2 linked regions of the Thiorhodovibrio winogradskyi genome follow. Each later gene encodes a partner of the first gene's protein in a complex. Links are inferred from orthologs where the notes say so. Each region holds a gene or a part of one and is shown on either strand. Other genes may lie near its edges.

What was found.
Region 2: the proteins of dnaB (region 1) and dnaG are in contact, whole or in part, in a crystal structure (PDB 2R6A), measured with the Geobacillus stearothermophilus proteins. The link is inferred for Thiorhodovibrio winogradskyi from one-to-one orthologs. Residues at the interface, in WP_033016901.1 of Geobacillus stearothermophilus: Ser13, Glu15, Ala16, Gln18, Glu91, Leu92, Asp94, Ala95, Val96, Pro97, Thr98, Ala99, Ala100, Asn101, Tyr104, Tyr105, Ile108; in WP_049624496.1 of Geobacillus stearothermophilus: Lys456, Leu457, Leu458, Pro459, Ala460, Asn463, Ala464, Leu467, Leu535, Leu536, Ile537, Ala538, Gln544, Glu545, Asp548, Tyr549, His552.

The regions. Positions count from the first base shown.
Region 1 is NZ_CP121472.1:2,313,471-2,317,330, reverse strand. What follows is about bases 1-2,974. They hold dnaB (replicative DNA helicase), read left to right. Parts: upstream 1-778; coding sequence 779-2,170; downstream 2,171-2,974. Other genes in these bases: Thiowin_RS10265 (DEAD/DEAH box helicase), read left to right, coding at 2,247-2,974; thiC (phosphomethylpyrimidine synthase ThiC), read left to right, coding at 1-632. Outside these bases: more of Thiowin_RS10265, read left to right, coding at 2,975-3,860. UniProt on the Escherichia coli protein: The main replicative DNA helicase, it participates in initiation and elongation during chromosome replication. Travels ahead of the DNA replisome, separating dsDNA into templates for DNA synthesis.
Region 2 is NZ_CP121472.1:2,212,428-2,215,787, forward strand. The notes cover bases 444-3,360. They hold dnaG (DNA primase), read left to right. Parts: upstream 444-944; coding sequence 945-2,777; downstream 2,778-3,360. Other genes in these bases: Thiowin_RS09815 (GatB/YqeY domain-containing protein), read left to right, coding at 444-774; rpoD (RNA polymerase sigma factor RpoD), read left to right, coding at 3,046-3,360. Also shown: rpsU (30S ribosomal protein S21), read left to right, coding at 60-275; more of Thiowin_RS09815, read left to right, coding at 331-443. UniProt on the Escherichia coli protein: RNA polymerase that catalyzes the synthesis of short RNA molecules used as primers for DNA polymerase during DNA replication.

The DNA of each region.
Region 1 (3,860 bases):
AGGATGTCCAGGTGATGATCGAGGGCCCTGGCCATGTGCCCCTGCAGATGGTGCGCGAGAATGTCACCAAGGAATTGAGCGATTGTTTTGAAGCCCCTTTTTACACGCTAGGCCCCATCATCACCGATATCGCGCCAGCATACGACCACATCACTTCCGCCATTGGTGCGGCCAACATCGGCTGGTATGGCACCGCCATGCTCTGCTACGTCACTCCCAAGGAGCACCTCGGTCTGCCGGACAAACAGGACGTGCGCGACGGCATCATCGCCTACCGCATCGCTGCCCATGGCGCTGACCTGGCCAAGGGTCTGCCCGGCGCCCAGTTGCAAGACAACGCCATGAGCAAGGCCCGCTTCGAGTTCCGCTGGGAGGATCAGTTCAACCTGGCACTCGACCCCGAGCGAGCGCGCGAATTTCATGATCAAACCCTGCCGCATGATTCGCACAAGGTGGCGCATTTCTGCTCCATGTGCGGCCCCCAGTTCTGTTCGATGAAAATCACCCAGGACGTTCGAGAATACGCCAAGGCCCATGCTCTCAGTGATGAAACGCGCGCTCTGGAGACGGGACTTGAAGAAAAAGCCGCGGAATTTCGCGATACAGGCGGTGAAATCTACAAACCGGTTTAATGTCCTGCGGGGCGCATTCATTCGCCCCGCATGGATTCATCCCTTCACCCCCAAAAGAGACAGTCATCTTTCTCCGTCACGGTTTTAATGGGCAAATGAATTCGCCCCTCCAGCCGACGCGCTCAAACGCTCACAGGACACCACTTTTGGACCCAAGCACTCCAGCCGAACTCGCCGACACCCGCGTCCCTCCGCACAATATCAACGCAGAGCAATCCCTACTCGGCGCCCTGATGCTCGAAAACAGCACCTGGGAGCAAATCGCCGATAAGGTCTGCGAGGAAGACTTCTACCGCCAGGAGCATCGCCTGGTGTTTCGCGGCATTGCCATTCTGGCCGAGGAAAACCATCCCTTCGACGTGGTGACCCTTGCCGAAACGCTGGATAAGCGCAAACTGCTCGAGGACATCGGCGGCCTGCCCTATCTCGCCGAGATCGACCGCAACACCGCATCGGCCGCCAATGCCGTGCATTACGCGCGCATCGTGCGCTTCAACTCGGTGCTACGCCAGCTCGCCCGCGCCGGGGTGGAGATCGCCGACCTAGCCTTCGCCACCGAGGGGCGCAGCGAATCCGAGATTCTTGACCTGGCCGAGGCCAAGGTCTTTCAGATTGCCGAGCAGCTCAGTCGCGGCGGCGGTGGTTTCCAGCCGATCCGCAATCTGCTGGTTAACGCGATGGACAAGATCGACGAGCTTTACCATCGCGAGGAGCCCATCACCGGCGTCCCGACCGGCTTTACCGACTTTGATATGAAGACCTCCGGCCTGCAAGCCGGGGATCTGGTGATCGTGGCCGGACGGCCGTCAATGGGAAAGACCAGTTTCGCCATGAATATGGCTGAAAACGTCGCCATTAAAACCGGCAAGGGCGTGGCCATCTTCAGCATGGAAATGCCCGGCGACTCGCTCGCCATGCGCATGATGTCCTCGCTCGGGCAGATCGACCAGCACCGGGTGCGCACCGGCAAACTCGGCGACGATGACTGGCCGCGCCTGACCTCGGCGGTCAGCATGCTATCGCAAGTGTCCATGTACATAGACGACACCGGGGGACTCTCGCCGACCGAGGTGCGCGCCCGAGTGCGGCGGCTGCAACGTGAACTCAAGCGCGAGGAAAAAGAACTCGGCATGATTGTCATCGACTACCTGCAGCTGATGCAGGCGCCAATGGCTGGCGAGAACCGCGCGACCGAGATTTCCTTGATTTCACGCTCGCTGAAGTCCCTGGCCAAAGAACTCAGCGTGCCCGTGGTCGCCCTGTCACAGCTCAACCGCAGCTTGGAGAGCCGTCCAAACAAACGGCCAGTCATGTCGGACCTGCGCGAATCCGGAGCCATCGAGCAGGACGCGGATCTCATCGCCTTCATCTACCGCGACGAGGTCTACAATGAAGACAGCGCCGACAAAGGCATCGCCGAGATCATTATCGCCAAGCAGCGTAACGGGCCCATCGGCACGGTCAAGCTCGCCTTCCTCGGGCAGTTCACGCGCTTCGATAACCTGGCGGCGGACTACTACAACGATGGCAGCTTTTGACGCTGAATCACCTGGGGAATGATCTCGCCCAAGATGTTCGCATGCTGTCCTTGGGCAGCATATGAGAAACACCTCAATGAGCGCCCATGCCGCTTTCAGCCCCGCCACCCGCGCCTGGTTCGAGGCCAATTTTAGTCAAGCCACGCCCGTGCAGCAGCAGGGCTGGCCGGCCATCGCGGCCGGTCAGCATGCGCTCCTGGTGGCGCCGACCGGCAGCGGCAAGACGCTGGCGGCTTTTCTCTCCGGCATTGATGCCTGCCTGAGGCTGCCCGCCGATGCACCCGCTGGCGTGCGGGTGCTCTACATCTCCCCGCTCAAGGCACTGGTCCATGATGTCGAGCGCAATCTGCGCGCACCCTTGGCCGGCATCGCGCATCAGGCCGAAGGCTTGGCCGAGGCCGTGCGCCCGATCCAGATCGCCATGCGCACCGGCGACACGCCCCAGCGCGAGCGCCATCGCCAGGCCAAATCACCAGCGGAAATTCTGGTCACCACGCCCGAGTCGCTGTTTTTGCTGCTCGGCTCCCAGGCGCGCGAGACCCTGCGGTGGGTGCACACCCTGATTATCGACGAAATCCATGCCCTGGCCCCGACCAAGCGCGGCGCCCATCTGGCGCTGTCGTTGGAGCGCCTGGCCGCGCTGTGCGAGCAGGACCCGCAGCGCATCGGACTCTCGGCCACGGTTAATCCGCTCGCCGAGGTGGCGCGCTTTCTCGGCGGCCGGCGCGCGGTCGAGCTGGTCGATTGCTCGGCGCCGCCCCGGCTCGATCTGCAAGTGCGGGTACCGGTGCCGGACATGGAGCAGGCCGCCGCTGCCCAAGCCAAGCCCGCTGGCGCCAAAGCCGGCGGTCCCATCCTGGCCGAGCTTTACACGCGCGAGCTGGCCAGCCCCAAGCCCGCCGAGCGCGGTATCTGGCCGGTCATCTACCCGGCGCTGCTCGCTAGCATCCAGCGCAACCGGGCCACGCTGATCTTTGTCAATAGTCGCGGCCTGTGCGAGCGCCTGACGCAGCGTCTGAATGAGCTGGCCGGCGAGGAACTGGTGCAATCTCATCACGGCAGCGTCTCGCACCAGAAGCGCGCCGAGATCGAGGAGCGGCTGAAGCTTGGGCAGTTGCGCGGCATCGTCGCCACCAGCTCACTGGAGCTGGGCATCGACATGGGCAGCATCGACCGGGTGCTGCTGGTCGAGTCACCCGGCTCGGTCGCGCGTGGTCTGCAACGGGTCGGGCGCGCCGGGCATCAGGTGGGCGAAGTCAGCGTCGGGCGCATTTTCCCCAAGTTTCGTGGCGACCTGCTCGAAGCCACGGTGATCGCCCAGCGCATGCGCGCGGGCCAGATCGAGCCACTGAGCGTGCCACGCAATGCGCTCGACGTGCTGGCACAGCAGATCGTGGCCATCTGCTGCGACCAACCGCGAACCAGCACGGCGCTGCTGCAACTGGTCAGTGCCGCCTATCCCTACCAAAGCCTGAGCATGTCACTGCTGCAACCTGTGCTGGAGATGCTGAGCGGTCATTATCCGGCGCAAGATTTCGCCGAGCTGCGCCCCTTGCTGGCTTGGGATCGCGCCAGCGACAGCCTGCGCCCGCGACGCGGCGCCGCCCTGCTCGCACGCCTGAATGCCGGCACCATTCCGGATCGCGGCCAGTATCCGGTCATGCTCGCGAGCACCAATGGGGCTTCGAGT
Region 2 (3,360 bases), 100 kb from region 1 along the record:
CGGTTGTTTCCTTCCAAACAGTTTTGCTGCTTATCACTGCCACTCAACGGGATTGTTGCATGCCTAACGTTCGTGTCAAAGAAAACGAGCCTTTCGAGGTCGCTCTTCGCCGCTTCAAGCGCTCCTGCGAGAAAGCCGGCATTCTTGCCGAGGTTCGCCGTCGGGAGTTTTACGAAAAGCCAACCTCCGAGCGGAAACGCAAGAAAGCCGCCGCTGTCAAACGTCATCATAAGAAACTCTCGCGCGAGTCGCGCCGCTGGGAGCGCCCGTTCTAGAAAGCCTTCGCGCGATCTGATCCTTCCGCGCTATCTGATAAGGAAGCTGGCCATCATGCTCAAGCAACGTTTGCAAGACGACATGAAAGCCGCGCTCAAGGCCGGCAACAAGGACAGGCTTGGGACCATTCGCCTGATCAACGCCGCCATCAAGCAGCGCGAGGTCGATGAGCGAATTGCCCTTGACGATGTCCAGGTGCTTGCGGTGCTTGAGAAAATGCTCAAGCAGCGGCGCGACTCGGTCACCCAGTATCGCGACGCCGGGCGCGAGGATTTGGCAGTGAAGGAAGAGGCCGAAATCCTCATCTGCCAGGAATATCTGCCCGATCCGCTGAGCGAGGCCGAGATTGACGCCTGCATTGACGCTGCCATGGCCGAGACGGGCGCGACCTCCATGCGTGACATGGGCAAAGTGATGGGCTTGGTGAAACCCCAAATGCAGGGCCGGGCTGATATCGGCCAGGTCAGTTCCAGGATCAAGCAGCGCCTGAACGCCTGAGCGAGACTTGCCCAGACCGCTGGCCAGCTTATTTGGCATCATTGCCCTGATTGCTCTCTACTCGTGCTCCATGCTGTCGGGCTCAGGCAAAGGCAAGCTCGGGTGGCAAAGCGAACGCGTAGTGTCAAAGGACCGCAGACTTTTCCAAATTATCTGCTAGCTTTATGTCCATGGCCGGCAGAATTTCGCCCGAGCTCAAGGAGCAAATTCTCGCGCGCACTGACATCCTCGAGATTGTCGGGGCGCGGGTGCCCCTGCGTCCGGCCGGTCAGCTCTACAAGGCCTGCTGTCCTTTTCATCAGGAAAAAACCCCGTCTTTTATCGTTACCCCGGCGCGCCAAACCTATCATTGTTTCGGCTGCGGTGTTCATGGTGACGCCATCGGCTTCCTGATGGAATATGATCGCCTGAGCTTTCCCGAGGCGATCAAGGAACTGGCCACCCGCGCGGGTATCGCGCTGCCTGATGCTGGGTCTGGCGACGACCTACAGGTTCCAGAGGTGGATCTCAATCCTCTCTATCAGGTGCTCGAAGAGGCCGGCGAGTTATACCAACGCCAGCTGCAAGAAGAGGCGCGGGCTGTCGCCTATCTAAAAAGGCGTGGCCTTACCGGTGAGATGGCGACTGAATTTGGTCTTGGATTCGCACCTGCAGGATGGGATTTTGTGCTCAGTCGTCTCGGCACTGATGAGACTAGACAACAGGCGCTGATTGATGCCGGTCTCGTTATTGAGCGGGAGACAGCCGCCGCAACCCGTCGCTACGACCGCTTTCGCAACCGCGTTATCTTTCCGATCCGGGATCATCGCGGACGCACGATCGCCTTTGGTGGGCGCGTACTCGATCAATCCGAGCCCAAGTATCTGAACTCGCCCGAAACGCCTGTGTTCCACAAAGGCCGGGGACTTTACGGCCTGTTCGAGGCGCGGCAACGTCGGCGCCAACTCACTCGCCTGCTGATCGTTGAAGGCTACATGGACGTGATCGCGCTGACCCAGTTTGGTCTGCCTTATGCAGTGGCCACGCTAGGTACAGCCACCACGCCAGAACAAATCCAGCAGCTCAAGCGCCACAGCGATGAGCTGGTGTTCTGTTTCGACGGGGACAAAGCCGGTCGGGCCGCGGCTGCCAAGGCGCTGCGCGTGAGTTTGCCCTATGCGGCCGAGCGGCTGACAGTGCGCTTCCTGCTGCTGCCGGCGGGCCATGATCCAGACTCGCTGCTGCGCGCGGAGGGGCTAGCAGCGTTCGAGAAGCGCTTGGAGCAGGCGCGTCTGCTGTCTGATTTTCTATTCGATGAAGTGCGGGGACAGTTTGATCTGGGCTCAGCCGAGGGGCTCGCGCGATGCGATGCCAAGGCCCGCGAGCTGATCAACCTGGCGCCCGAGGGTACTTACCGGCAGCTACTGCTGCGACAGCTGGAGGACCTGATTGGCATTCAGCAGCCTGCGATCCTTTCCGGGCCGCCAGGTGCGTCGGCCTTTTGGCCAGCGGGAGCACACGGGTCCAGGACTGCTGGCTCGGGCGATGGACGCGTTCAAAGGCCCCAAGCCGGGCAAACGCGAGCGAGGGCACTATACCGCGTCCCCATGCGCGCCCAGCTGACCCCCGGGCGCCTGGCGAGCGCACTGCTGCTGCAGCGCCCGCGACTGGCCCTGGCGGCGCGCGGGATTCCGGATTACTGGAACGCGGTTGCCGAGGAAGATACTAGGTTGCTCAGTGAACTACTTGCTCATGCCGATGCCGACCCCGATATCACGGCGCAGATGTTACGAGATTATGCCAGCGGCAGCCCAGATGAGCCCATGGTGGCGGAACTTGCCGACCCCAGTCTGACTCAACATATCCCCGATGCAGGTATTGAGTCTGAGTTCATCGGGGCGCTGTCGGCCCTCTGCCGTCAGGCTGAGCGCGAGCAGCGTTATCGGCTGCTTAGCAGCGGGGAGCTTGGGCGCTTGGCGGGTGCGGGCAGAAGTCCGTCAGAGGGTGTCGACGCCGGGAATTGAGCGCCGGTGAAACTATTGCGTGGCGCCGCTGATGGTTGGCCCCGTAAATCAGGTTTCTATGCTATAATTGTGAGTTTTCCATCGCCCGCGCAATAGTGATGATCCGCAGCCGCTTTAGGTTCTATCCTGCTGATTTTAAAATATTATCAGCAGGACAGTCAGGGCTGGCATTGGGCATGATCGGGTTATGAGCGTTACCCTGAAACAACGCTGTCATCCTTAGGGGTGGTCGGGACTATAAGCGTTAGCCAGATTCAATAGGTACTTTATGGACCAGGAACAGCACCAGGCGTCGCAGTTGAAGCAGTTGATCGCTAAAGGCAAGGATCAGGGCTTTCTGACTTACTCCGAGGTCAATGACCATCTGCCGGACGGTATCGTCGAGCCTGAGCAGATCGAAGATATCGTTCGCATGATAAACGATATGGGTATTACCGTACATGAGACGGCGCCCTCCGAGGTCGACCAACTCAGCGATTCCGCGATCGCTGACGACGAAGCCGCCGAAGCCGCCGCGGCTGCACTCGCCTCGGTTGACAGCGAATTCGGTCGCACCACGGATCCTGTGCGCATGTACATGCGT